Regions from separate parts of the Rhizobium sp. Nf11,1 genome, predicted to be linked through region 4. Evidence: predicted binding sites of a transcription regulator. Region 4 holds the regulator's gene; each other region holds the start of a gene.
What was found. The regulator LexA, encoded in region 4, represses DNA repair genes until DNA is damaged. The targets are predictions, from matches to a motif close to TGTTCNNNNTGTGTTCNG.

Region 1: a site for LexA is predicted at 3,106-3,123, ahead of dinB (DNA polymerase IV). Genes of this name have one in related genera too.
Region 2: a site for LexA is predicted at 3,646-3,663, ahead of ACQ7C1_RS18530 (ImuA family protein). Genes of this name have one in related genera too.
Region 3: a site for LexA is predicted at 3,971-3,988, ahead of ACQ7C1_RS10260 (YifB family Mg chelatase-like AAA ATPase). Genes of this name have one in related genera too.

What each region holds. Positions count from the first base shown of each region.
Region 1 is NZ_JBOBHU010000022.1:50,058-57,252, forward strand. Features, by position in the region: gene ACQ7C1_RS25595 (2'-5' RNA ligase family protein) at 649-1,143, opposite strand; gene ACQ7C1_RS25600 (exonuclease domain-containing protein) at 1,198-1,947, opposite strand; gene dinB (DNA polymerase IV) at 1,986-3,086, opposite strand; gene ACQ7C1_RS25610 (hypothetical protein) at 3,240-3,548, shown strand; gene ACQ7C1_RS25615 (hypothetical protein) at 3,500-4,000, opposite strand; gene ACQ7C1_RS25620 (ImuA family protein) at 4,045-4,806, shown strand; gene ACQ7C1_RS25625 (Y-family DNA polymerase) at 4,727-6,241, shown strand; gene ACQ7C1_RS25630 (error-prone DNA polymerase) at 6,241-7,195, shown strand, end outside.
Region 2 is NZ_JBOBHU010000012.1:38,508-45,702, forward strand. Features, by position in the region: gene ACQ7C1_RS18520 (error-prone DNA polymerase) at 1-1,402, opposite strand, end outside; gene ACQ7C1_RS18525 (Y-family DNA polymerase) at 1,399-2,910, opposite strand; gene ACQ7C1_RS18530 (ImuA family protein) at 2,831-3,583, opposite strand; partial or broken gene ACQ7C1_RS18535 (SOS response-associated peptidase family protein) at 4,197-4,966, shown strand; gene ACQ7C1_RS18540 (thermonuclease family protein) at 5,024-5,536, opposite strand; gene ACQ7C1_RS18545 (aldo/keto reductase) at 5,744-6,733, shown strand; gene ACQ7C1_RS18550 (PadR family transcriptional regulator) at 6,875-7,195, opposite strand, start outside.
Region 3 is NZ_JBOBHU010000005.1:166,536-173,730, forward strand. Features, by position in the region: gene dnaN (DNA polymerase III subunit beta) at 1-733, opposite strand, end outside; gene rsmI (16S rRNA (cytidine(1402)-2'-O)-methyltransferase) at 993-1,910, shown strand; gene ACQ7C1_RS10245 (YraN family protein) at 1,900-2,268, shown strand; gene ACQ7C1_RS10250 (cupin domain-containing protein) at 2,399-2,890, shown strand; gene gshB (glutathione synthase) at 2,978-3,925, shown strand; gene ACQ7C1_RS10260 (YifB family Mg chelatase-like AAA ATPase) at 4,080-5,612, shown strand; gene ACQ7C1_RS10265 (hypothetical protein) at 6,004-6,504, shown strand; gene cysK (cysteine synthase A) at 6,583-7,195, opposite strand, start outside.
Region 4 is NZ_JBOBHU010000017.1:37,285-44,479, forward strand. Features, by position in the region: gene lpxB (lipid-A-disaccharide synthase) at 1-755, shown strand, start outside; gene gltA (citrate synthase) at 784-2,073, opposite strand; gene ACQ7C1_RS22740 (ComEC/Rec2 family competence protein) at 2,363-4,795, shown strand; gene lexA (transcriptional repressor LexA) at 4,776-5,492, opposite strand; gene ACQ7C1_RS22750 (VOC family protein) at 5,698-6,594, shown strand; gene kdsA (3-deoxy-8-phosphooctulonate synthase) at 6,591-7,195, shown strand, end outside.

The sequences.
Region 1 (7,195 bases), on a different contig from region 4:
TGCGAGGCTGAGCCAGCGCCGGGACGACGTTAGCTTGCTGCGAGGCGCAGATAAAAAGGTCTCGGTCGACTTCGCCGGATTGATCTCGCGGTCCGAGACGCGTAGACGGGCGGCGCCGAGCGGAACGTTCGGGTCGCGCTGTTGCAAATAAGGTGACGTCGCGGCCGAGTGAATCGATCAGCCGCATTGCGCCTTCTTAGTCACCTCATTCACAAGTCGAGAATTATTCCGGAAAAATCGCGTGCCTATGCCGATTAGCATAGGAAGTGCCTTAGGAGACCAAGGCATTTGTCCTCGTGTGAAGCCACGGGTATGCACTCGCCGCATTGCTGTTTTGCACTGCAGCATCTGGCGCTCCTCCAAAGCGGCCGATACTGATGCTGTCAACGAAGCGATGCCCGCAGAGCTTCGGGTTTCAGATGCTCCATTCCTCCTCCCAAGGGGCATCTGAGGGAACAGCGGCACTCCTCCTCCCAGTCGCTGTTCGGTTATTTTCGAAAAAGCCTGTCGCACCTCCTCCCGCGGCAGGCTTTTTCGTTTTGGCCTTGGAGGATTGACGGAAGGCAAAGCAAATCCGGACTTGTTACCAGCCGAAGACCTTGTCGGTTCGGTCCAAGGCGCCTCAAGCGTCCCGACAGTCATAATGAGCTAATCGACAAGCGGCACGGTGGCTTCGCTTGCCCAAGGGCCGTCGAGATATCTCCACAGATCGAGCCCCACGATGGTGATGTCATGGGCATGGAAATTGCCAGAGAGTTCGCGATGAAGCCTGTTCGCCTCGGTGACGGAGGCTTTGTTTTGAATTGTGATGTGCGGCCGCCACGTCTGCATGTCCTGCGAGCCCAACCAGTGGACGAAATTGCAGCGCAGGATATGGCGGATCGCGTTCAGGTCGGGACTGCCAATCACGAAAGCAACGCCGGCTCCCAAATGGCGGATGCCGCTGACGCGGGCTGAGATCGCGCGCGTCTCCTTCGCAACGGATTGAAGGCTTTCGACGATCCTATCAACATATTCGCCCGGCAGCCGGTGAAACATTGTCAGATGCGCCCGTAGGAAATTCCGCTCTGGCGGAAAATGTTTCTGGCGAAGCAGATCGAATGGAACGAGGTCATGCTCCGCAATTCGGGCCGTGAGTATCATCGGATGGCGTGTCTTCAAATTGGCGGTCCAGGCGGGTCAAGTAAGTCAAATCGGTCACAGAAGTGTCTGCTGCGCAGGAGTGTCCGATCGGCGCGTTTCCGTTTTCCCTCGCCGCCGCAGCTCCGTCTCGGCGCTGAAGCGGACATCCGTATCGCGGTCGCTCAGGAAAGCAGTGAGCGCCTCGGTGCTCAGACGATCCCAGCTCTTGCCCCGGTCTGGACCGGCCGGCACTCGTGGCAGCAGGCCGGGCCGAGAACTCCAGAGCAGAAGTTCATCCAGGGAAGCGGCATTTAGCTCGTCGCGCAGATGGTGGGCGGTGACATAGGCATCGGGCATGGCTCGATGGGCGGGAAGGCCGATCTCGTGGATCAAACCTTCCGGCCTTCGCGAATAACGGAGCATCTGGTTCGAAAACCTTTGCAGCTCCGGCCAGACACGCAATGCGCATTTCCAAGTACAGATCCAAGGAGTACCAGCGGCCAGTCTCGGCGTGCAATAGCGTTGCTCGAACGCGGCGCGGTGGGCGGCAAGGGCGACGATTGGGTGCGGTGGCCGCAAGATGCTTGGCGCTGCTTCTTTCCAGAGCGGCGCCCCAGTAACCTCCCAATCCTGGATATGATGTATTGCCATCGTGTCGGGCGAAATCGGCTTTCCGGGATTGACCAGAACCGCGCCGCGCTCCCCAGAAACTTCCCACCCGCCATCCTCGCCTTGAATGACGTCCTGCCACCCGATCTCGCAGACATCGCTCGTCCCGTTGCCAGCGGTTTCTAGGTCGATAACTCGAATACAGGGTGGGAACATTGCGGCTTTGACCCTTGATCTGCTCCAGCTTCCTCTAATCAAAAACCCAAGCCGAGCTGCGGTTGTTCCTCGTTTTCGGCCGCCTCCTTGTCATTGGTGAGCGACGACAGTGTCACGCCAAGGAGCCGGACCGGGAGCTTGAACGGATAGACACCCGCCAGCAGGGCATTGGCGGCAGCGAGAATATCGCCGACACCTGCATAAGGGAGGGCAGTTGTCCTGCTCCGCGTCGCTTGGGTGAAATCGGAGTACTTTATCTTCACAGTCACCGTCTTGCCGCTGAAGCCCTTGGCCTGGCAGTGGGACCAGACCTTTTCCGCAAGTGGCCGGAGTTCGTTTGTCGCAAGGTCAAGGTCGCTGATATCGACCGCAAATGTGTCCTCGGCGCCGACCGACTTCCGCACTCGGTCCGGCTGGACCTGCCGCTCATCGATGCCCCGTGCAATGCCATAGAAGTACGGCCCAGACTTCCCGAAATGCTCGACGAGAAACTGTAGGGACTTTGCCCTCAGATCCGCACCGGTCTCGATACCCAGGCGGAGCATCTTCTCCGCTGTGGCCGGGCCGACGCCATGGAATTTCTTGACCGCCAGCTGCTCGACGAAAGCTGGCCCGTTCTTCGGTGTGATGACTGCTTGGCCATTGGGCTTGTTGAGGTCGGACGCCATCTTGGCGAGGAACTTGTTGTAAGAGATACCGGCGGAAGCATTCAGTCCGGTGACGGCCTTGATCTTGGCACGGATTTCCAGCGCGATCTCGGTGGCGATCGACATGCCCTTGAGGTTTTCGGTGACGTCGAGATAGGCTTCGTCGAGCGACAAAGGTTCGATCAGCGGCGTGTATTCCGCAAAGATATCGCGGATCTGCTGGGAGACGGCGCGATAGACGTCGAACCTCGGCTTCACGAAAATCAGGTCAGGACACTTTCGAGCTGCGGTGACCGAGGACATGGCTGAACGCACACCAAACTCGCGGGCTTCGTAGCTTGCTGCTGCAACAACGCCCCGGGCGGCCGCTCCGCCAACAGCCAAGGGTTTGCCACGCAGTTCCGGATTGTCGCGCTGCTCGACAGACGCGTAGAAGGCATCCATATCGACATGAATGATTTTTCTGACGGTTGAGACGGCGGTGAGATCCATGGCATTTGGTGTCACTGGGGAAAACGAAACAGGAACATAGCAGCTGCCGACGGCGCATCCAAGTCCTCACCCGCATCTCCTGCATCTGCCGAGGGAAACTCGTCGCTTCTTCAGGCGTTTGATCGATAACCCTAGCGAAGTGGAGATTGACCTATGGCCGAAGACAGCACCACGACCATCACAGCAGTTTTCGAAACGCGTGTGACTGCCGACCTTGCGGTGGAACATCTCGTCCAGAAGCACGGCATTGCCCGACCGGACATCTTCGTCCAGTCGGCCTCCGCGAAGAATACCGCCGGCTCTGCTCCCTCCGGCGGGGACGCCTCTCATGATGGTAGCGCGCGCAGCGATGCTCCGCTCGAAGGAGAGATCGAAGTTTCCGTCGATATCAATTCCAGCATGATCCCCGCGGTTCAGCGGACGTTCGGTGACGTTGGCGCGATCCGGGTTTCCGGACGCTGATCTCTAGCGTTTTGAGTCGTCACCATCCGTTCCCCCCGGCCCTGCATCGGTCGCGTTCTGTCGACGCCACGTTCGCGGTCGATCCAGCGCATGAGGGGTGTTACCGCAATTCCATGGGCGACGACGGAGATCAGGCTTGTCATGAAGACCGTCGCCCACAGGCTTTCAACCTGGTCGAATTTGGCTCTCTGGGTTGCGAAGGCGAGATAGCAGATCGAGCTGAGGCCACGGATGCCGAAGACGGCGATGATCGCCTTTTCAGCTCTTTCGGTTGATGGCAGCCGAGAAGCCTGATCCAGCCGGCGAGCGCCTGTCGCGCCATGCGAAAAAATTCCCATTCCTACCACTAAATTGAATCCGTTACGGAATTCTCCGGCGGTCCACTCTCGCTCAACTTCCGCGCGCCACATGCGCATTGACTCATTTTTGCTTTGAGAACAAATACAGAACATATTCCTGCTTCTCAAGCCGAAAACGGGTTGCCGTAAAGGAGATCATGACCGCAGCCGTCGCCACTTCGAACCCCGTCCTCGACGAGTTGCGCGAGAAAATCGCCACCCTGGAAGGGGCAGGCTCGCGCAAACGCAGTGTTTTGCCGTTTGGCGTCGGCGAGATTGATGCGCAGCTGCCGGGCGGTGGCCTCACTTATGGGGCATTGCATGAGGTGGCTGGCGGCGGCAATGGCGCGATTGACGGGGCTGCTGCTGCCCTCTTCATCGGCGGCATCGCTGCCCGCACCACCGGCAAGGTGGTCTGGTGCCTGACGCGCTTCGATCTTTTCTTTCCGGCGCTTGCCCAGGTCGGGCTTCATCCGGATCGCGTCATCTTCGTCGAGTGCGACAAGGAAGAGACGGTGCTCGCAAGCTTCGAGGAGGCGCTGCGCTATGGCGGGCTTGGCGCCGTCGTTGCCGAACTGGTGCGCCTGCCGATGACAGCCTCACGCCGGCTGCAGTTGGCGGCTGAAAAGTCTGGCACGCTGGGCCTGGTGATCCGGCGCTGGCGGCGCCAGACGGATGCTTCTGACTTCGGCATGCCGACGGCGGCCGCAACGCGCTGGCGGATCTCGGTACTGCCCTCCGAGCCGCTGCCGGTTCCAGGCGTCGGCCGGGCGCGCTGGTTGGCCGAACTGATGCGGGTGAGAGCAGGAGAGGGAGGCGAATTCGTTATCGGAGCATGTGATGGCCAGGGTCGTATCTGTCTTTCTTCCGACACTGCCAACCGACCGGATCAGACGGGCCGATCCTTCGCTATCGGTTGAAACACCGCTGGTGATCGTCGCCAGAAGCGGTTCGAAGCGCTGGATTGCGGCAGCCGACCAGCCAGCAATCAAGCTCGGCCTTCGTGTCGGCATGCCGGCCGCCAAGGCGCAGGCCCTGGTCCACGGACTGATGATGATCGATGCCGATCCGGCGGCGGACTTGGCCACCCTCGAACGGCTGGCGCTCTGGGTCTTGTCGCAATATTCTCCTGTGGTCGCATTGGATTCTCCTGATGGCATCGTCATGGACACCGAAGGCGCCGACCATCTGCAGGGTGGCGAGGAGCTGATGCTCTCCGGTCTCGTCAACCGCTTCCGCGGGAGGGGTCTTTCAGCGCGAGCGGCGATCGCCGACACTTGGGGTGCGGCGCATGCGCTCGCTCGGTCCACCGGTCGAGAGACTGTTATCGCCCCGCGCGGAGCGACCGCCAAGGCTGTGAATCGTTTGCCGCTGTCGTCGCTGCGGCTGCCGGCCGAAATCGTTGCAAGTCTCAGCACTCTCGGCTTTGCCACTGTCGGCGATCTCGCCGCCACGCCGAGGGCGCCGCTGACGCTACGCTTCGGGCCGGAGGTGGGACGGCGACTCGACCAGATGTTCGGCCGCCTCGCCGAGCCGATCGATCCAATCCGCCCGGCTGATATCGTTGAGGTCCAAAAATCCTTTGCCGAACCGATCGGCGCACCGGAGACGATTGAGAAATACATCAACCGCCTGGTGCGGCAGCTCTGTCAGGCGCTCGAGAAGCGGGGACTTGGTGTGCGGCGCGTCGACCTCATCGTCCAGCGCGTCGACAATACGCTTCAGTCGCTCCGGGCAGGCACGGCCAAACCTGTCCGCGATATCGCCTGGCTCACGAAACTCTTTCGCGATCGCATCGAGAGGATCGAGCCCGGCTTCGGCATCGAGAAGCTGAGCCTGGCGGCCGTCATCGCCGAGCCGCTCGTCAAAGTGCAGTCGGCCTCCTCGCTGATCGAAGAGCAGGTGACCGACGTGACGCCGCTGATCGATGTGCTTGGCAACCGCGGCGGCCAGCGGATTTTCCGAGTCGCTCCGGTGGCAAGCGACGTCCCGGAGCGCAGTGTCCAGCGGATCGCGCCGACGGCTGACGAAATCGGCACCACCTGGCCGCTCCACTGGCCCCGGCCGGCGCGGCTTCTGGCGCATCCTGAATTGATCGAGGTGATCGCGCTTCTGCCCGATCATCCGCCGGTCTCCTTTACGTGGCGCAGCAAGCGGCGCCGGGTGAAGCGCGCAGACGGGCCGGAGCGGATTTTTGGCGAATGGTGGCAGCGCAGCTCCGAGTGGATCGCCGTTCGCGACTACTTCGTCATCGAGGATGATACCGGCGAAAGCTTCTGGATCTTTCGTTCCGGCGATGGCGTCGACGAGGACACCGGATCGCACAAATGGTTCCTGCATGGGGTGTTTGCCTGATGCGCTACGCCGAACTCCAGGTGACAACGCACTTCTCCTTCCTCCGCGGTGCAAGCTCGGCGGACGAGCTGTTCGCCACCGCCAAGCTCATGGGCCTCGAAGCCCTCGGCGTCGTCGACCGCAACAGCCTCGCCGGCATCGTCCGGGCGCTGGAGGCATCGCGCGCCACCGGACTGCGGTTGGTCGTCGGTTGCCGGCTCGATCTGGCCGATGGCATGTCGATCCTCGTCTATCCCACAGATCGCGCCGCTTATTCGCGGCTGACGCGGTTGCTGACCTTGGGCAAGGGCCGCGGCGGGAAGGCGAATTGCATCCTGCAACTCGATGATGTCGCGCTCTATGCCGAAGGGCTGATCGGCGTCCTCGTGCCTGGGATGCCGGACGACACCTGTGCCATGCAGCTCAGGAAGATGGCGGAAGTCTTTGGCGATCGTGCCTATCTCTCGCTCTGCCTGCGCCGGCGCCCCAACGATCAACTGCGGCTGCATGGCCTGTCGAACCTGGCGGTCAAGTATCGGGTGAAGACCGTCGTCACCAATGACGTGCTGTTTCATGAGCCCGGCCGGCGCCAGCTTCAGGATGTCGTCACCTGCATTCGGACCGGAACCACCATTGACGATGTCGGCTTCGAGCGCGAGCGGCATGCCGACCGCTATCTCAAGCCGCCGGAAGAAATGGCGCGCCTGTTTCCGCGTTATCCGGAGGCGCTGGCACGGACGATGGAGATCGTCGAGCGCTGCAAATTCTCGCTCGAGGAGCTCGTCTACCAGTATCCCGATGAGGCGCTGATTTCGGGCATGACCGCGCAGCAGTCGCTGGAACACTACACCTGGGAGGGCGTCAGGACGCGCTATCCCGAAGGCCTGCCTGATCATGTCGAGAAGACCATCCGCCACGAGCTCGCTCTGATCGAGACCATGAAATACGCGCCTTACTTTCTCACCGTCTTCTCGA
Region 2 (7,195 bases), on a different contig from region 4:
GCTGCCGGGCGAGCTTCAGCGTGAGCGCCAGACGGCGGTCGTTGGGATTGAGATTGAGTTCCCTGATGTTCCGGTCAGGCAGTTCTTCCGACCACGACCACATCCCGGATGACAGAGCCTTGATCACGTCCTCGGGCAGACCCAGGGCTTTGCCAACGTCCCTGATCGCACCTTTTGCCCGGTAGCGGGTTACCGTCGAGCAGAGGGCGGCCTTGTCCTTGCCGTAGGTCTTGTAGATCCACTGTATGACCTGCTCGCGGCGTTCGTGCTCGAAGTCCACGTCGATGTCAGGCGGCTCGTCTCGCTCTCTCGAGACGAAGCGCTCGAACAGCAGGTCATTCGTCTCCGGGTCGATGCTGGTGATGCCGAGGATGTAGCAGATGGCAGAGTTCGCGGCCGATCCCCGCCCCTGGCACAGAATACCCTCCGAGCGGGCGAACTTCACGATCGAGAAGACCGTCAGGAAGTATGGCGCGTATTTCATCTCCTTGATCAGATCGAGTTCATGCTTGACCGCCCGGAGCACCTTCCGTGGCAGGCCTTCCGGATATCGATCCGGAATGCATGCGCGGACATAGTGCTCGAGCGACTGCTGGGCAGTCATGCCGGGGACAATCGCTTCCTCCGGGTACTGATAGGTCAGTTCCTCAAGCGAGAACTTGCAGCGTTCGACGATCTCCATGGTGCGGGCAAGCGCTTCCGGGTAGCGCGGGAACAGGCGCTCCATCTCCTCCGGTGGCTTGAGGTATCGGTCTGCATGGCGCTCACGCTCGAAACCTACCTCGTCAATTGTCGTGTTGTTGCGGATGCAGGTGACGACATCCTGAAGCTGACGGCGCCTGGGTTCGTGAAACAACACGTCATTGGTGACGACGGTGCGAACCTTGAACTTCGAGGCGAGGTTCGAAATCTCATGCAGACGCAATTGATCGTTTGGCCGGCGGCGGAGCGCGAGCGAGACGTAGGCCCGATTGCCGAAGATCTCCGACATCTTCCTGAGCTGGACTGCACAGATCTCGTCCGGGAGATCCGGCACCAGGATCCCGATGAGGCCGTGCGCGTACAGGCCAACGTCATCGAGGTGAAGGATGCAGTTATTCTTCCCGCCTCTGCCCTTGCCGAGCGTGATGAGGCGCGTCAGTCGCGAGTACGCCGCCCTGTTCGTCGGGAAGACGAGGATCGACATCCCGTCCTGCAAATCCAACCGACACCCGACTACAAGTCGGACGCCCGTTGCGCGCGACGCTTCCAGGGCGCGCACGATCCCTGCGAGGCTGTTGCGGTCGACGACCCCTAGGGCATCAATCCCAAGCTCCTTGGCGGTCGCGAACAACTCATCGGCGCTGCTTGCGCCCCGAAGGAAGCTGAAATGGGTCGTGACCTGGAGCTCGGCGTACTTCATGCGAAGATCCCGTGAATGAACCACTTGTGGGAACCAGTCTCTGGATCGATGCCGTCGCCGGAGCGGAACACCCAATAGCGCTCGCCAAGCTCGTTCTCGATAACAAAATAATCGCGGACGGCGTCGAGCTCGCTGTCGCGCCTCCACCATTCTCCGAACACGCGCTCCGGGCCATCTGCGCGCTTCACCTTGTGCGTCTTGCCCCGCCACGTGATGCTTCGGGGCGGATGGTCGGGCAGAAGGGCAATGGCGGTGATTTGGTCCGGGCGGTCGAGCAGCCGGACGGGTCTCCGCCAATGATGACTCCAGCTCTCCTCGATGTCGGCAGCCGCTGGAGCTACCCGGGCGACGCTGCGTTCCGGGACATCCGATGCCAAGGGTGTGACCCGGTAGACCCGCTGGCCGCGGTTGCCCAGTATGTCGATCAGCGGGGTGATGTCGGTCATATCCTCGTCGACCAGCGAAGACGATTTCTGCTCCTCCTCAAGCGGCTCCGAAAGAATGGCAATGAGCGTCAGCCTCTCAATACCGAAGCCCGGCTCGATCTTCTCGGTGCGATCCCTGAACAGCTTCGTCAGCCATGCGACATCGCGCGCGGGCTTGGCGGTGCCGGCACGGATCGCCTGTCGGGTGCCGTCGACCTTCTCGACAACGAGATCGGTGCGGCGGACACCGAGATCCTTCTTCTGCAGTTCTGCGACGAGCTGGACGACAAGATGTCCGACATACTTGTTGATGGTCTCAGCCGCTCCGATCGGCTCTGCAAAAGCTCGGGAGACCTCCACCTGTTCAGGATCGCGAATGGGATCGATGGGTTCGGAAAGGCGGCCAAACATCTGGTCGAGCCGCCGCCCGATCTCCGGGCCAAATCGAAGCGCGAGTGGAGCGCGGGCCGTGTTCGCAAGCTCGCCGATCGCTCGGAAGCCAAGCGTCCGCAGATCGCTGACGATCTTCTCCGGGAGTCGGAGCAATGCGATCGGAAGCCGCTCGACCGCCCTGGCAGTCTCGCCACGGGGTACGTTGACAGTCTCGCGGTTGATCGCACGGGCGCAGGCGTGAGCCGCTCCCCAGGTATCCGCCACGGCGACACGAGCAGTCAGCCCCTTCGCGCGGAACTGGTTGGCGACGCGGCTGAGCATCGGCTTCTCCCCACCCTTCAGGTGGTCGGCGCCTTCCGTGTCCATGACGATGCCATCGATCCCGTCGACGGCGACAATTGGCGAATAGACTGTCAGCGCCCACAGCGCAATTCGTTCAAGCGCAGCAGCATCGGCGGCAGGATCCGCATCGACCAGCATCAGGTTGCGGAACATCGCCTGAGCCTTCGCCGCAGCCATCCCTGTCCGCACTCCGACCTTCCTCGCGGCATCATCCGCCGCGGCAACCCAGCGCTTGGAGCCGGACTTCGCGATGACCGCGATTGCCTGCTCAGGCGGAATAGAGGGATCGGCGCGACGTATTCGATCGGTCGCCAGATCCGGGAGATAGATGGATACGACCCTTGTCATCGCAGGCTCCAATTTCAAACTCAGCACACTCGCCCGCACGCGATCTCATCAATTCAAGCAGCCACCTTGCCCTTCCCACGCCGGGAACCGGGAGATCCTCTGACGGCAGCACACTGACCCGCCATCTCGTGGTCGACGCGGTCGGTTGGCCGAAATCATTCGCCTCCGTTTGTCGCCGCCAGCGTCTTACCGCGATCGCCATCGTGCCAGTCTTCTCCGCCGCGAGCTGCAGACGACGCGAAGCCGTCATCGGGAGGCGAACGAGTTCCCCAACGACCGCACCCAGACCGCCGTAGGAAAGACATTCCTCCATGCTCGCGAGTACGTCCTCCTCCTTGTCGCCTTCGACGAATACGACCCGCTTCGGATGAAGACCCGCCTGCGCCAGCGCTGGCATAAAAAGGTCGGGTCTCGTGAGGCACCAGACGATCTGTCCCTTCGTGCGAGCCGCTACTCCTGCAGCGAAGAGGGCTGCGGCGGAACCGTCCACGGTTCCCGAGCCGCCTCCCGCGAATTCATGCAGTGCGCCGTGAGCGAGGCCACCTCCCGGGAGCACGGCGTCGATCTCGGGCACACCGAAGGACAGGCAACCCACTCGCTTCGCTGTGCCGCCGCTAAGAGCAGCGATGCGTTCGCGCAGGTCAGCGAGGACTTGCTCGCGGGCAGCCGACATCGTTTGCGAATCCTTCCGAAATCGCGATGAAAAGGGACGGCTTTACGCCGTGTTAATGCAGATGTTCTCCGTATGTTCCTTTGCGAGGGCGACGTCAAGATGGGCCGAAATAGGAATATCGTCTCACAATTTCAGTGAAGCCTAAGATTCTCCCGATGAATCAGAGACGTAGGCAAAGCGTGTAAGTCAGCGACTTTTCTTTAAAAAATATGGGGAAACGGAGTTGATGGGTCCCCCGCAAGTCTCCCAACCCGCAGCCAACGGAGCTGCTCGCTAGCTTTCCTGAAACCGAGCTACGAGATCAATCAGGACAGCGTCGGATCCAAGACATTCGGCGCAGCTGCCTAATGCATCTTCATCGAATTCGTCCTTGCTCCTCGATTGGCGACAGCAATCACACACGACTGCTCCCCGGCAGGAAAACCGCGGCGGAGCTATGATCTCAGTAGTCGGAATTGCCACCACGTGTTCTGGACGTTTTGGCATCGTAACCTCCAATAGAAGACGAGATGGAGGTCGGGGCATCTAGTTTCAAGATTTCGCTGGAGGCGCAGTTGGCAGTCATCGACGGGGCGGCTACGTTGCCATCCGGAACGACCGCGGAGTGGCTGACGTGTGCAATCTCTATCGCATGGAAGACAAGGACTGGGTCAGGAAAGGGCGATCGATGCAGAGAGCATGATCAACCTGATGCCTGCCTACCAGATGAACCCGGATCAGATGGGTCCAATCGTTCGAAACACGCCCGATGGCCGCAAGCTGCTCGTCCACGGTCGATGGGGCCTGCCCTCCCCCCTGTTCGTTCAGAAAAAGGCAGCCGAGGACCGCGCGGCCAAGCGGAGGGCAAAGGGCGAAGCGGTCGACCTCGACGAACTCATCCGGATGGAGCCAGACCGAGGCGTCACCAACGTACGGAAGCTCGATCTGCCGCACTGGAAGCGGTGGTTCGATGTGGGGCACAGGTGCATCGTCCCGGTGACGTCGTTTGCGGAGCCCGATCCCGCCAGCCAAGAACCCGGCGGCAAAATTCCGAACGCATGGTTCGGCCGAGACGAAAGCAAACCGCTCATGTTTTTTGCCGGAATCCACGTACCGCAGTGGAAGAGCGTCCGCAAAGTCAAAGACGGGCTGACAACTGACGACCTCTATGGATTCCTGACTACCGACCCGAATGATGTCGTCAGGCCGATCCATGAAAAGGCGATGCCCGTGCTGCTGCTGACCAAGGAGGAGACAGATATCTGGCTGTCCGCACCATGGGAAGACGCACGGCACCTTGCGCGCCCGGCGGCGAACGACGCGATAATGATTACGTCTCGTGAAGCGTACGGCTCCAGCGTCGTCTCCACGGAAGGGGAGACATTGCAGGCGAACTTTCTTTAGCCAGCCTAGCGAACGCGTTTCGTGAGGCTGCGGCGCTTCGGAAGCGGAGTCAGTGCCTCAGCAGGCTGCCTTTCGCTTTGATCGCGACGCCCTTGCTTCGCACGGAAGTTCGAACGTCCCGCGCCAGATGCCGGCATGTGCGGATTCGGCAGCAATCTGATCTGCTCTGAAAGCGCCTTTCGAATATCGCACCCAGTCGACCGCCCAACCCTGTCGGACCATCCACGAATTCACGCTGGTCCCGTCCGCTCTGACGCAGTCGGCAACGACGCGGCGGTATCTGTCCGTGTTCCGCGCCTGACAACGGGTCGGGCGCGATTTCGCCAGGAAGTCATCTAAGGCGAAAGCCGCTTCCTTGCCACAACGGTAGGGCTTCCTGGCGGAGTCCTGGCATACCTGCCAACTCTCCGGCGCATCTACGCCATTCAGCCTGATCCGCCGGGCGGCGATCTCGATGGTGTCGCCGTCGATAACCGACGCGCGGCCAAGCAGTTGCTCGGCTTCCGCCGGAATTGACATCGATCCCCATGCGATCAGAAGGAGAAGCAGTAGACCAAGACGTTCGGGCATGCGTCACTCCAATATAGCTTCGTCGCCCCTCGCGGCGACCATCCTGTTCGTGGCCAATCCCACTCCCATTTACATGTAGATCGTCAGTGCGACGGTCTATCGTCCGCAAGGATTCGGACGAAGCGCTCCACCTCCCGACGGCGATTGGTGTCGCAGGTTAAGCCTAGTAGGTTAAGGATCGGATTGATCACGCGAGAGTAATCCTGTATGGGTATTGCGGGCATCAACCTTGCTTCCGGACCGAGATTGGAGGGAAGCGGCATTGCCCCGGATGCCTGGCCAATCGATATCCGCGAGTGGGCTGAAGGTTGCCGAAATCCTGGAGCGCACGTTATGTCATCAAGAAAAACAAGGGAATTTCTCATTGGCGGAGACATGCCCGTCAACCGGGTTGCGTTCGGCGCTATGCGTCTTTCTGCCAACGGATTTCGCGGCCCTGCGAGAGATCCCGAGACGGGTCGCGCAGTCCTGCGGCGGGCGGTCGAGCTGGGAATTAACCTTGTCGATACGGCAGCCTTCTATCATAGCGGCGACAAAACTGTTCGCGCGAACCGGTTGATACACGAGGCGCTGTATCCCTACCCCGCAGACCTCGTGATCGCGACCAAAGTAGGGCATGTTTTTGATTCGGAAGGCAACCATCGGACAGCGACAGGCGCCGATATGCGCCGCCTGATTGAGGAAAACCTCGAGGACCTCGGCCTGGATCGGCTCGATCTGGTCTATCTCCGAATCGGTGAAATGGCTCCGCCCCATGGCCAGTCCCTTGCCGAACGTTTCGAGGCGCTCGCGGCGCTGCGCGAGGAGGGCCTGATCCGTCACCTGGGCCTCAGCAATATCGACAGTGACCACCTTGCCGAAGCGCGCGCAATCGCACCGGTCGTGGCAGTGCAGAACAACTTTCACATTGCCAAGCGCGGAGACACCGCACTGTTGGCCATTTGCCAGGACGAGAATATCGCATTCAGCCCCTTCTTCCCTCTCGGTGGAGGAATTGCGAACATCGACAATGGACGCCTAGCCAGGATTGCGAGTCGACACGGAGCAACCAGCAACCAGATCGCCTTGGCCTGGCTTCTGGCGCTTTCCCCGGTGGCGATCGCAATTCCCGGAACGGGATCGATTGCCCACCTAGAAGAAAACACGGCCGCCGGCGACATCGTCTTAACACAGGAAGACCTAGCCGAGCTCGCCTGACCCATGAGGTGTTATATCTCTAACTAGCGGGTGGTGTGGCCGGTGGCCACACTGCTTGCTTCGCAGAAAATGCTGCGTATGGGGGTATTTCCAATTGACCATCGAGATCGCTGTTAGAAGATCGTGGCGAGCGGCTCTCCTCTAGGGCTTTTCCTTTCGCGGCCGAGGATTCCTCTCGTCGGCAATGAGGTTTGGGAGCGCCGTGATGAGATCGGTAAGATATTGGACCTCCGCTTCCATCCGGTGCGCTGTATGACGAACCGCCCACTCCTCGGCCACTCCGATAAACGGTAGCGCTTGCTCGATCATACGCCGCCTCTCTTCGAGCTGCGCCTTCATCCTTGCAAGCCGGTCCGCCAATAGCGCAGGAAGCTCATCGAGCTTCGCTGGATCCACACGAGTAAGCGCAAGGTCGAACGGATCATACTTAAACCAGATTTCAGTCAGGCCGTCGTGCCGAAG
Region 3 (7,195 bases), on a different contig from region 4:
CGTCGATCAGTTTCGAGGTCAGGACGATCGAGCCGATCGTCATGCGGATCTTGGCGTCGGAAACCTCGACGGTGACGATCGCTTCCGGATTGTCGACCAGCTTCTGCAGTTCCCCGACCGTCTTGCGTGGAATGATGATGCCGGGCATGCCCTCGGAGCCCGACGGCGCGTCGACATCGGCGCGGGCCAGCCGGTGGCCGTCGGTCGCGACCGCCCTGAGCTTCAGCTCACCATTGCTCTCGATCGTGTGGAAGAAGATGCCGTTCAGATAATAACGCGTTTCTTCCGTCGAGATCGCGAACTGGGTGCGGTCGATCAGCATCTTCAGATCGGTCGCCTTCAGCTTGAAGGAATGCGTGAAGGTGCCGGCGGTCAGATCCGGGAAATCGGATTCCGGCAGGCACTGCAGCGAGAACTTCGAGCGTCCGGACTGGACGGTCATGGAGCCGCCGTCGGTGCTGGTCGCCAGCAGCACTTCGGCGCCATCTGGAAGCTTGCGCACGATATCGTAAAGAAGATGGGCGGGAACGGTGGTGGCGCCAGCCTGCTCGACGCTTGCCGGCGTCGCCTCGGTGATTTCGAGGTCGAGGTCCGTCGCCTTCATGTCGAGGTTCTGGCCATCGGCCTTGAGAAGTACGTTGGACAGGATCGGGATCGTGTTGCGACGTTCGACCACACGGTGGACGTGGTTCAGCGATTTCAGAAGGTTTGACCGCTCAATAGTAATACGCATGGGATGCTGCCGCTTTCGACCGTGACTGCCCGGGCGCATCGAAGGCCCGAAGAATGCTTTCCCGATTTAGGTCGGGGGAGTGGAGGGGCAAAATGGCAGACTTCAGCATTGGATGGCAAGAGGCATGGACGGCCGAGCCCTCGCATTTCAGGTTTTCCGGAGCAATGCTCACAGAAATCCCAACCCTTGCCGAAGCCGCAGCGCTCGCCCATAAAGGCCGATGAACCGGCAAGGCGCCGGCGGCACGAAGGCAAAGGGCATGAACGAGCAAACCACAGGCGAGGAGGCCGCGAGGCGAAGCTTCCGCCTGCACAACATGGCGGTGCCGGCGCGGCCGCTGGAGCCGGCGCTCTATCTGGTCGCCACCCCGATCGGCAATCTCGGCGACATCACGCTGCGCGCATTGGAAACGCTGGCCGGCGCCGACGTGCTGGCCTGCGAGGATACGCGTGTCACCCGCGTTCTACTCGACCGCTACGGCATCCAGAACCGCCCCTTCGCGTATCATGAGCACAATGCCGACGAAGCCGGCCCGCGGCTCATCCAGGCGCTCGAAGCCGGGCGCTCGGTGGCGCTGGTGTCCGATGCCGGCACGCCGCTCGTCTCCGATCCCGGCTACCGGCTGGCCCGGCAGGCGATAGCCGCCGGTTACCGTGTCATTCCCATTCCAGGCGCCTCGGCGCCGCTCGCCGCCCTTGTTGGTTCCGGCCTGCCGAACGACGCCTTCCTCTTCGCCGGCTTTCTGCCGGCCAAGGACAAGGCCCGCCGCGATCGTCTCGGTGAATTTGCCGCAGCCCCGGCGACGCTGATCTTTTTTGAATCGCCCCATCGCATCGCTGCCACGCTTCTTGCCGCCGCCGATGTGCTCGGCCCGGCCCGGCCGGCTTGCGTCTGCCGTGAATTGACCAAGACCTATGAAGAATTCCGCCGCGGCACGCTTGCCGAACTCGCCGCCCATTACCAGCAGGTGGAAAACGTCAGGGGCGAGATCGTCCTCGTCGTGGGTCCGCCGCAGCCAGCCGAAACATCCGAGGCCGATGTCGAAGCCGTGCTTGCCGACCTCTCGATGTCGATGCCGACGGCAAAGGCTGCGACCGAGGCCGCCCGTCTCACCGGCCTGCCGCGCAAGGCGCTCTACCAGCGCCTGCTGGAGATGAAGGGCGGCAATGGGAGATAAGGAGCTTACCGCCATCAAACGGAAGGCGCTACGCCGCGGCCGCATGTCGGAATATGTCGCCGCCGCCTTCCTGATGCTGAAGGGATACCGTATCCTGGCGCTGCGCCACCGCACCAGGCTCGGCGAGATCGATATCGTCGCCCGCAAGGGCGATCTCGCCGTCTTCGTCGAGGTCAAGGCCCGCCATGGCGAGGCTGCGGCGATCGACGCCGTCTCTGTCGCCGCTCAGAAGCGCATCCGGGCGGCAAGCGATCTGTGGCTCGCCCGCCAGGCGGATCAGGCCCGCCTTTCCCAGCGCTACGATATCGTCGCGGTCATGCCCGGCCGGCTGCCACGGCACTTTCCCGACGCCTTCTGAGGACCTGCGGCGCTGTCGAGTTGCCGGATTGTTAAAATTTTAGTCCCCGGTTGAACGAGCTCCTTACGACTTTCTGCTACCCACCGTCGCGGTAGGGTTGAGATTTGGGGGATGTTGCGTGGCCTTGAAGATGCTGCTTGCAAGTGCGGTCGCCATGGCGGCGCGCTCGGTGCCGTATATCGCGCTGAAGCCGGCCGGGAAATCCTTCGTCGCGCATGCGAGCGCTCACCTGCCGCTGAAATCGACGCCGATCAACCCCGACTGGATCATCAGCGGAAATCCGCAGGCGCGCACCGCCGAACATTCGCGCGGCCATGACGAGGCGTCGCTGACAGCGATCTGGGACTGCACGGCGGGCGAATTCCGCTGGTATTTCGGCTGGGACGAGACCGTGATGATCCTCGAAGGCGAGGTCCATATCACCGCCGAGGACGGCACGGAACGGACCTTGCGCACCGGCGACGTCGCCTTTTTCGCCGGTGGAACCTGGGCGAGCTGGCGGGTCGACACTTACGTCCGCAAGGTTGCCTTCCTGCGCAAGCCTTTCCCCAAGCCTTTGGCGATCGCCTACCGTCTGCGCAACATGCTGCGCAATGGCGGTAGCCAGGGCATTGCCGCCTGAAAATTGCGTCCGGCGCAAGCCTTCGATGACCGTTGCGTTTGATGCCGGGCCGACCTACATCTGTCCGGCATTCAGCGAGGGACGGAAATGGCCAAGATCACCAATGTAGCGGTCCAGATGGATCATGTCGCCGGCATCAATATCGCGGGTGACTCCACCTTCGCCATGAGCCTGGAAGCGCAGGCGCGCGGCTACAGGCTCTTCCATTACACCCCCGAGCGCCTGAGCTTTCGCGACGGCAAGCTCTTTGCGAGCGTCGAGCCCATGGTGCTGCGCGACGTCAAGGGCGATCACTTCGAGCTTGGCGCGCCCGAGCGCGTCGATCTCTCGACCATGGACGTGGTGCTGCTGCGCCAGGATCCACCCTTCGACATGGCCTATATCACCTCGACGCATCTGCTCGAGCGCATCCACCCGAAGACGCTCGTTGTCAACGATCCGGCCTGGGTTCGCAATTCGCCGGAGAAGATCTTCGTCACCGAATTCTCCGATCTGATGCCGAAGACGCTGATCACCAAGGATCCGGCCGAAATCCGCCGCTTCCGCGATGAGATGGGCGACATCATCCTGAAGCCGCTCTATGGCAATGGCGGCGCCGGCGTCTTCCATTCCACCCGCGATGACCGCAATCTTTCCTCGCTCTTGGAAATGTTCGGCCAGCTTTTCCGCGAGCCCTTCATCGCCCAGCAATATCTGCCCGACGTGCGCAAGGGCGACAAGCGCATCATCTTGGTCGACGGCGAGTTCGCCGGCGCGATCAATCGCGTGCCGGCCGAACATGACAGCCGCTCCAACATGCATGTCGGCGGCCGCGCCGAGGCGACCGAATTGACGCCGCGCGAGAAGGAAATCTGCGCCCGCATTGGCCCCGCGCTGAGGGAACGCGGGTTCCTGCTCGTCGGAATTGACGTAATCGGAGATTACATGACCGAGATCAACGTAACCTCGCCGACAGGCATCCGCGAGGTCAGGAAGTTCGGCGGCGCCGATATAGCAAGCCTGCTCTGGGACGCGATCGAGCGCAAGCGCGGCTGAGGCCGCGATCGGGTACAACCGCGTCCGCCACCGATTATCTGCCTGCGTTCTTTTATTGTTCTTGTTTTAGTCCCGCTTCCGTGCAAGATTGCAACCGCTGGCTTTTAACGGCCACAGGGGCGTCTCTAAGAGTTTGCGGGACAAGGGTGGGCATATGGTCGCGCGTGTCAGTACAGTGGCATTCCAGGGCATCGAAGGCGTGCCGGTCGAGGTTCAGGTCATGATCGCGCCCGGCAAGGTCGGCATGCAGATCGTCGGCCTGCCCGACAAAGCGGTGGCCGAAAGCCGTGAGCGCGTGCAGGCCGCCCTTCATGCCTCCGGCCTGGCTCTGCCGGGCAAGCGGGTGACCGTCAACCTAGCCCCCGCCGATCTGCCGAAGGAAGGCTCACACTTCGATCTGCCGATCGCGCTGGCACTGATGGCGGCCCTCGGCGCCATTCCTGCCGATGCGCTGACCGATTATGTCGTCGTCGGCGAACTCAATCTCGATGGCACGATCGCCGCAATCGCCGGCGCGCTGCCGGCCGCGATCGGCGCCAATGCGCTCGGCAAGGGGCTGATCTGCCCGGCCGAAAGCGGCGCGGAAGCCGCCTGGGCCGGCGCCGAGGTCGATATTCTCGCCCCGCGCAGCCTGATTGCCCTTGCCAATCATTTCCGCGGCACGCAGGTACTGTCTAGGCCGGAACCGTCGATCCGCGCCAATGCCGCCAACTTGCCCGACCTTGCCGAGATCAAGGGCCAGGAAAGCGCCAAACGCGCGCTCGAGGTGGCGGCTGCCGGCGGCCACAATCTCCTGATGGTCGGGCCTCCAGGCTCCGGCAAATCGATGCTGGCGTCGCGCCTGCCCTCGATCCTGCCGCCGCTTTCGCCGGCCGAACTGCTTGAAGTGTCGATGGTTCATTCGATCGCCGGCCAGCTCACCGGTGGCAAGCTGTCCGACCGCCGGCCCTTCCGCACCCCACATCATTCCGCCACCATGGCCGCGCTCGTCGGCGGCGGGCTGCGTGCTCGGCCGGGCGAGGCCTCGCTTGCCCATCACGGCGTGCTCTTCCTCGACGAGTTTCCCGAGTTCACGCCGCAGGCGCTCGATGCGCTGCGCCAGCCGCTCGAAGGCGGCGAATGCGTCATCGCCCGCGCCAATCACCGCGTCTCCTATCCGGCGAAATTCCAGCTGATCGCGGCGATGAACCCCTGCCGCTGCGGCATGGCCGGTGAGCCGGGTCATACCTGCGCCCGCGGCCCGCGCTGCATGAGCGATTATCAGGCGCGCATCTCCGGACCGCTGATGGACCGCATCGATATCCGCATCGACGTGCCCGCCGTCTCCGCCGCCGATCTGATCCGGCCGATGGCGGCCGAGGCCAGCGCCGCCGTCGCCCGCCGCGTGGCTCGCGCCCGCGAAATCCAGCAGGAGCGCTTCCAGCGCGCCGGCGCTGGGGATATCGGCACCAATGCCCGCTGCACCACCGCGATGATCGAAAAACTCGCCGAACCCGATGCTAGCGGCCTGCAGCTCCTGCGCGACGCCGCCGAAAAAATGAAATTCTCCGCCCGCGGCTACCACCGCGTCCTCAAGGTTGCCCGCACGCTGGCCGATCTCGACGACAAACCGTCAGTGGGCCGTTTGCATCTCGCCGAAGCGATCTCTTATCGGATCGCCGGGGAAAGATTAACGGCGGCGGCGTGAGAAGAAGGACGGACGCGCGGAGTATGAGTCGTCAGACTGCCCACCAATTCGCCGATCGCGTTGCGCTGATGGCTGCCACGCAGCAAAATCGCCACTGAGCGCTGCAGATTATGAATTATATGGCCGTCCGGCTATAGCGGCGCGCTGCCGGCAGCGGTCGGCGCGAATGGTCTTGGCCGGGGCTGGTTTGTCGAACGCGGTACCGAACCTGGCTAAGGCGCCGATATAAGCGTCCCTCTGTATTGATTATCCATTAGGGGTAGGAATCTCTCCTCAATTCGTCCCTCTTTACAATATTAGCTTCGGCTGAAAAATTTCGAAAGGGATGTCGGTCCGTTCGACATAGTCGATCGGAGGTGACGGATAGGAAGGCCTGTCGCCGGGGATGCTCATGAGGAACGAATATCCGGGCTCAAACGCCAAACCCAGGGAAGTTTTTGACTTGGCGAATGCCTACTCTCGCGCTTCGATCCTCCTATTCAGCGAGGGCCAGAAGCAGGTTGCACTATCGATCGCACCGGCTCGAATGTGCGCCATTCATGCTATTGAACTCTATTTAAATGCCTTCCTGCGCCATGAAGGCGTTGCTCCAGAAGAAATACGAGGACGGATGCACAACCTCGCTGAGCCGATGTTCGTTGCTAAACTTCAACTGAGAAAAAGGACTGCTCTGCATCTAGAGGCAATGACTGCAAAGCGTGAGTACCTCATCTCGCGCTATGCACCGGAGCGGGCGAGCGAGCACACCGAGTTGAATCGTTTGACCGCGACGCTGAAGGAGGTGATGGCGAAGGTGGGCAAACATTTGCACTCAACTAGCTCAGGCCGGACATCGACCATCGTTACGGACTACCACAGAACTTTCGTCCCGCTTCGATTGGGATGCAGGTGACGGCACAAAAAGGGACGCCGAAGCGCCCCGATATTATGCAAGACAAATTGCGAGAGAAAAGGCCCGCCACAACCAACTTTAGCTCCCCAACCCTTCAAACAATGCCGTCGACAAATACCGCTCCGCAAAGGACGGGATGATGATGACGATGTTCTTGCCGGCATTTTCCGGCCGGCTGCCGACCTTGATCGCGGCAGTCAGAGCCGCGCCTGAGGAGATGCCGACCGGCACGCCTTCGAGCCGGGCGATGAGGCGGGCCTGTTCGAAGGCCTCGTCATTGGTCACGGTGACGACCTCGTCATAGATGCCGGTATCGAGGATCTTCGGCGCGAAGCCGGCGCCGATGCCCTGGATCTTGTGCGGGCCGGGATTGCCGCCTGAGAGCACCGGCGAATCGGCGGGTTCGACGGCGATGATCTGGATCTCGGGTTTGTGGCTCTTCAGCACCTGGCCGACGCCGGTGATCGTGCCGCCGGTGCCGATGCCCGAGACGACGATGTCGACCTTGCCCTCGGTATCGTTCCAGATTTCCTCGGCCGTCGTCTTGCGGTGGATCTCGGGGTTGGCCGGGTTTTCGAACTGCTGGGGAATGATGGCGTCGGGAAGCGACGCTGCCAGCTCCTCCGCCTTGGCGATCGCGCCCTTCATGCCTTTCGCGCCTTCGGTCAGCACCAGCTCGGCGCCGAGCAGC
Region 4 (7,195 bases):
TCGGCTATGTCGATCACGTGCTTGCCGTCCTGCCCTTTGAACCGGCAGCCATGCAGCGCCTCAATGGGCCGGCGACGACATATGTCGGGCATCGTCTAGTCGCCGACCCAGCGCTGCTGGAGACACGTCGCCTGCGCGTGGGAAGGCAGCCAGGCAACGGCCCGATCCTGCTCCTTCCCGGCTCGCGCTCCTCCGAGATCCAGAAGCTTCTGCCTTATTTCGAGGTCGCCACGAATGAAATCGTCGCCCGTAATGGGCCGACACGCTTCATTCTGCCGACCATAATGCACAGGCAAGCGCTCGTCCGCGAAATGACGGCGGGCTGGGCGGTAAAGCCGGAGATCGTCGTCGGCGCGCAAGCAAAGTGGAAAGCCTTTGCCGAGGCCGATGCAGCCATGGCGGCGTCTGGAACCGTTATTCTCGAACTCGCACTTGCCGACGTTCCCGTCGTCTCCGCCTATAAGGTCGACTGGATCATGCGCATGCTGACATCGGGCATCAAGACCTGGACCGGCGCGCTGCCGAATCTGATCGCCGATTACCCGGTCGTGCCGGAATATCTGAACGATGTCGTCCGCGGCGCAAGCCTTGCACGCTGGATGGAAAGGCTGTCGGCCGATACCTATCAGCTGAAGGCCATGAAGGAAGGCTACGAGCTCATCTGGCAGCGCATGCAGACGGAAAAGCCGCCCGGCGAACAGGCCGCCGAAATCCTTCTCGACGTTTTGGAAAAGAAAAAACCCGGCCATTCCTGACCGGGTTTCTTTTTGAGCTCTGAAGCGATCAGCGCTTCGAAACCGGGATGTAGTCGCGCTTGGGTTCGCCGACATAGAGCTGGCGCGGACGGCCGATGCGCTGTTCTGGATCCTCGATCATCTCGTTCCACTGCGCGATCCAGCCGACGGTGCGGGCAAGGGCGAAGAGCACTGTGAACATGGTGGTGGGGAAGCCCAGCGCCTTCAGCGTGATGCCGGAGTAGAAGTCGATGTTTGGATAGAGCTTCTTCTCGATGAAATATTCGTCGGTGAGCGCGATGCGCTCCAGCTCCATCGCCACTTCCAGCAACGGATCGTCCTTGATACCGAGTTCGCCGAGCACTTCATGCGTCGTCTTCTGCATGATCTTGGCACGCGGATCGTAGTTCTTGTAGACGCGGTGACCGAAGCCCATCAGGCGGAACGGATCGTTTTTGTCCTTGGCGCGGGCGATATATTCCGGAATGTGGTCGACCGTGCCGATTTCCGTCAGCATGTTGAGCGCTGCTTCGTTGGCGCCGCCGTGCGCGGGGCCCCATAGGCAGGCGATGCCGGCGGCGATGCAGGCGAACGGGTTGGCGCCCGATGAACCGGCGAGACGGACGGTCGAGGTCGAGGCGTTCTGTTCGTGATCGGCATGCAGGATGAAGATGCGGTCCATCGCGCGGGCAAGCACCGGATTGACCACATATTCCTCGCAGGGGACGGCAAAGCACATGCGCAGGAAGTTCGACGCATAGTCGAGGTCGTTCTTCGGGTAAACGAAGGGCTGACCGATATGGTATTTATATGCCATGGCGGCAAGCGTCGGCATCTTGGCGATCATGCGCAGGCTGGCGACCATGCGCTGGTGCGGATCGGTGATGTCTGTGGAGTCGTGATAGAAGGCCGACAGTGCGCCGACGCAGCCGCACATGACGGCCATCGGATGTGCATCGCGGCGGAAGCCGGTGAAGAAGCGGCTCATCTGCTCATGCACCATCGTGTGGTGCGTGACGCGATAGTCGAAGTCCTTCTTCTGCGCGGCCGTCGGCAGTTCGCCGTAGAGCAGGAGGTAGCAGACCTCGAGGAAGTCGCCGTGCTCGGCCAGCTGCTCGATCGGATAGCCGCGGTGCAGCAGCACACCTTCGTCACCGTCGATATAGGTGATTTTCGATTCACAGGATGCGGTCGAGGTGAAGCCCGGATCGTAAGTGAAGGAAGCGGTGTTCTTGTAGAGGGCACCGATGTCGATGACGCTCGGGCCGATCGTGCCGCTTTTAACGGCGAGGTCAACCGATTTGTCACCGATTTTTATTGTAGCGCTTTGATCCGTCATGCTGTCCTCCGAAATGTCGGTGGCGCCACAAAAGCGCCATAGGGGTTAAGCGTCCTTTCCGATAGCTATATGATCGTGACGCTAATGCCAAGTTACCGTGACGGCATTTTGTGCATTGCGGCATCACCTTTTAGGCACTGCAGCGATGAGCCGCACGCATAGCGGAAGCCGATGATTCGACTGGCCTTTTGCCGCTTACGATTTTCCCTCGTATTTCAATCGATTATCCTTGCCGGATTTGCTTGAAGGTTGCATTCTTAGGGCCTGGCGGGGTGATCTTGGGCGGGGCATGCAGGAAACGACGACAGCCGAATTGCGGCCGCAAGCGGGCATCGGTCTTGCCGATCCGCCAGATTTTCCTGCGCCTGCGGTGGTGACTCAATCGGTAAGGACGCAGTCGCAGACCCCATTGCATCGTCGGCTGCTGGCCACCGCCGGGCAATCGCTCCGTGCCGGGGCCTGCATGCTGGGCGAAGAGGCCGATCATGGCCGCCTGCTGCTGTTCTCGCCGGTCTTCCTCGGAGCCGGCTCGGCCTTCTGGTTTCTTGCGGCATCGGATTTTCCCCTCATTGCATCGCTGCTCTGCCTGCTGGTGTCGGCGGCCGCGGTTTTCCTCACCGATCCCAGCCGACCGGCCTTGCGCGCAAGTTTCATGGCGCTGGCACTTTTCGCCGGCGGCATGCTCTCAGCTCAGTTCGAGAGCTGGCGGGCTTCGACGGTGATCCTCGATTCATCCGTGACGACGACGGTGACTGGCCGCGTCGAACGGCGGGAAGGCGACGGGCGCGGGCGCTGGCGCTACATTCTTGCCGTCGCCGGCACCGAGGCGCCGGAGCTGAAACGGCCGCCGAGACGCATCACCGCGATCGTCCGGGGCGCCGATGCGCCTTTCGAGATCGGCGACATCATCACCGGAAAGGCACGTCTGACGCCGCCGGCGGGGCCCGCACTTCCCGCGCTCAACGACTTCTCCTTCGGTGCCTATTTCGACGGCATCGGCGCCAACGGTTTCTTCTATGGTGCGCCGGAGAAACTCGACTTGGAGGCAGGCCCGCAGGCGGCCAGGTCGACGGCGGACGCCCTGCTCGAATGGCTCTACCAGCTGCGCAGCAGCATCGGCGACCGCATAAGATCGATCCTGCCCGACGACACCGGCGCCTTTGCCGCTGCGCTGGTGACGGACGAACGGCGCGCCATATCGCACGCGACGACGGAGGCGCTGCGCCAGTCCGGCCTTGCCCATATCGTCGCGATCTCGGGCCTCAACATGGCGCTGTCGGCTGGCATCTTCTTCGTCGGCTTTCGGATGCTGCTCAGCCTCTTTCCCGGCGTCGCCCAAGCCTATCCGACAAAGAAAATCGCCGCTGCCGGCGCGCTCATCGCCGTCACCGCCTATTACCTGATCTCCGGTTTCGGGGTTTCGGCCGAGCGCGCCTTTATCATGATGGCCATCATGCTGATTGCCGTCTTCTTCGACCGGCCGTCGATCAGCCTGCGCAATGTCGTTCTCTCCGCGCTCATCATCATCGCCATTTCACCTTCGGAAGTATTGGGACCGAGCTTTCAGATGTCCTTTGCCGCCACATTGGCCTTGGTATCGGGCTATCAGTTGTGGAAGGACAGGCGTGTCCGCGAAAACGCTTTTCTGAAACTGCCGATCATCAGGCCGGTGGTTGCCGTCGCCGGTTTCTTCGGCGGCGTCTTCCTGACCTCGCTGATCGGCGGCTTTTCCACCGCATTGTTTTCGATCGAGCATTTTCATCGCCTGACGGCTTACGGCCTGCCGGCAAACCTTGCGACGATGCCGATTATCTCCTTCATCGTCATGCCGGCCGGATTGTTGGCGATGTTGCTCATGCCTTTCGGTCTGGACGCTCCGCTCTGGAAGGTCGTCGGATTCGGCCTCGATCTGGTGATTGCGGTTGCCAAGACAGTGTCCGGCTGGGGCGGTGATATCGGCATCGGCCGCTTGCCCGGCTGGTATTTCGCAGTGGCGGTGGCAGGCTTTCTGCTGCTGACGCTGCTGCGCACTCGGCTGCGCCATGTCGGCACATCGATCATCGCCATCTCCACGCTCATCGTGCTGCTTCTGCCGGTTCCCCGGCCGCCGGATCTGGTGATTTCGGAGGATGGCAGTCTGGTTGCGGTCGTCGCGGCTGAGGCAATAGCTTCCAACCGTGAAAACCCGCCGGATTTCATATTCGACCAGTGGCAGAGAGCGCTGGTGCTGCCGACACATGATCCGCCGAAGATGCTGGATGGTCCGGCCATTCCGCCGGAAGGAGAAGACCGCCGTGTCAGGCTTTCCCGCGATCAGCAGAACGAAGCGAGTGCAGCGATGCGGGCAGCCGCCGCAGGCGGTGAAGCAAACCGTTTTTCCTGCGTCAAGAAGGCTTGGTGCACATCAAGACTTGGCAATGGCAATATCGTCACCGTCATCGACAATGCCGCCTATCTCGGCCCGGCCTGCGATACGGCCGATATCGTCGTGACCTCGGTCCGTCTGCGTTTCAATAGCTGCCGTTCAGGCGGCACGCTTTTCACCGGCGAGACGCTGCGCAGGACCGGTTCGCTTGAATTGCGCTTCGCCGATGCCGGCCTGGAGGTCACCACCGCCTTCGATGCTTTGTCGCGACCATGGATGCGCCATCGCGCCTATGATTGGCGCAATGATCGTTTTACCGATTCCAGCCCATCCGGCGTCAGTGATAGCGACGGATGAGGCCGACGAGCTTGCCCTGCACCTTGACGCGGTCGGGCCCGAAGATGCGGGTCTCATAAGCCGGGTTGGCGGCCTCGAGCGCGATCGAGGCACCCTTGCGGCGAAAACGCTTCAGCGTTGCTTCCTCGTCATCGACGAGGGCAACGACGATATCGCCGGGACTGGCGGTACTGCCGTTGCGAATGATCACGGTGTCGCCGTCGAAGATGCCGGCGTCGATCATCGAATCGCCTTTGACCTCCAGCGCATAGTGCTCACCGGAGCCGAGCATATCTGCGGGAACGACGATATCGTGGGTGTTGTTCTGGATCGCCGAGATCGGAACGCCGGCGGCGATACGTCCCATGACCGGCACGGAGACGGAGTTGCCATTGTCGGCGACCGGCTTTGGCGCAGCGGGGGCGGCGACCGGCTGGGGCTTGCCGAGGCTGCCCTCGATGACGCTCGGCGAAAAACCGCGACGCTGAAGACTGGGGTTATAGGCCTCCGGAAGCTTGATCACCTCGAGTGCCCGGGCGCGGTTCGGTAGGCGGCGAATGAAGCCGCGTTCCTCAAGCGCCGTGATCAGGCGGTGAATGCCGGATTTCGAGGCGAGGTCCAGGGCATCCTTCATTTCGTCGAAAGAGGGAGGAACGCCGGATTCCTTCATGCGCTCATGGATGAAAAGGAGAAGCTCCTGTTGTTTGCGCGTGAGCATCGACGTCAGACCCCGTGATTGAAACAAATCCAGAACGGACACTATATGTTCCATATGTGTTCCGCAAGTAGCTAAATTTCCGTAAAAGTTCACGTCAACTCGCGGAGATTTTTATTTTCATTTGCCGGATTGGCGCACATGTCTTGCATTGAGGGAGGTGCTGTCGCACATCTCTTGTCTCTTGCCGGTTTCAGGAGGGATATTCATGAACGCGCATTCCGCCAGGTCGCACCCGCTGGATCATGTCGTGCTGCCCGTGGTCAATATCGATCTGGCGCGTGAGAGGCTCGGCAAGCTCGGTTTCACCGTCGCCGCCGATGCGCGCCATCCCTTCGGAACGGAGAATGCCTGCGTCTTTTTCGCCGACAAGACCTATCTGGAGCCGCTTGGCGTGGCGAGTGTCGACGAGAGCGAAGCAGCGGCCCGCCAGGGCAACGTCTTCATCGCCCGCAATCGCGCCTTCCGTTTCCGCTGCGGCGAGGAGGGACTTTCTGCGCTGGCCTTCCTCAGCGAGGATGCCGACCTCGATCATAAGCGCTTCGTCAGCAACGGCGCGAGCGCCGGTGAGATGTTGCAGTTCAGCCGGCCGATGCGGATGCCGGACGGTTCGGAGAGCGTCGGCAGCTTTAAGCTGGCCTTTGCAGCTGATTTGCGCGCCCCCGATTTCTTTCTCTTTACTTGCCAGCGCATCAATTCGTTCCCTACAGATCGCGCCGCGCTGGAGACGCACGCCAATGGCGTGATCGGCATTGCCGAGATCGCACTTTGTGCACCGGACCCGGCGGCATTCGCCGCCTTCGTCGGGCTCGCGATTGGGCAGGCGGCGGTGGAGAAAACCGGTTTCGGCATGAATATCGCGGCATCGAATGCAAAGATCAGCTTGATGACGCCGGAAGGGCTGGAGGCCTATTTCGAAACCACTGTCTCATCAGCCGATCGCGGCCTGCGGGGGCGGGCAATCCTCTTCACCGTCATCGATCTTGCCGTGACAGAAGCGCATTTGGGTGCTAACGGGATCACATTCACACGCAAGAACAATCGCATTCTGGTGAAGCCCACGCCCGGGCAGGGTGCGCTCTTCGCCTTCGAGGAAACACGATGAGCACCGACACGAATTCCGAAGTCAGGATCGGCGAAGGCGGAGGCCAGGTCACTTTTTCCAATACTGGCCGCTTGTCGCTGATCGCCGGTCCATGCCAGATGGAGAGCCGGGATCACGCCTTCATGGTCGCCGGCACGCTGAAGGAGCTTTGCGGCAAGCTCGGCATTGGCCTCGTCTACAAGAGCTCCTTCGACAAGGCGAACCGTACCTCGCTCTCGGCTGAACGCGGCATCGGCCTGGAAAAGGGCATGGAGGTCTTTGCCGACCTCAAGAAGGAATTCGGCTTTCCCGTCATAACCGACGTCCATACGGCCGAGCAATGCGCCGAGGTGGCCAAGGTGGTCGATGTTCTGCAGATCCCGGCCTTCCTCTGCCGTCAGACCGACCTTCTGATCGCCGCCGCCAAGACCGGCCGCGCCGTCAATGTCAAGAAGGGCCAGTTCCTCGCCCCTTGGGATATGAAGAACGTTCTGAAGAAGCTCAACGCCAGCGGCAATTCGAATGTGCTCTTGTGCGAGCGCGGTGCCTCCTTCGGCTACAATACGCTGGTTTCCGACATGCGTTCGCTGCCGATCATGGCGGCGATGGGAGCTCCCGTCAT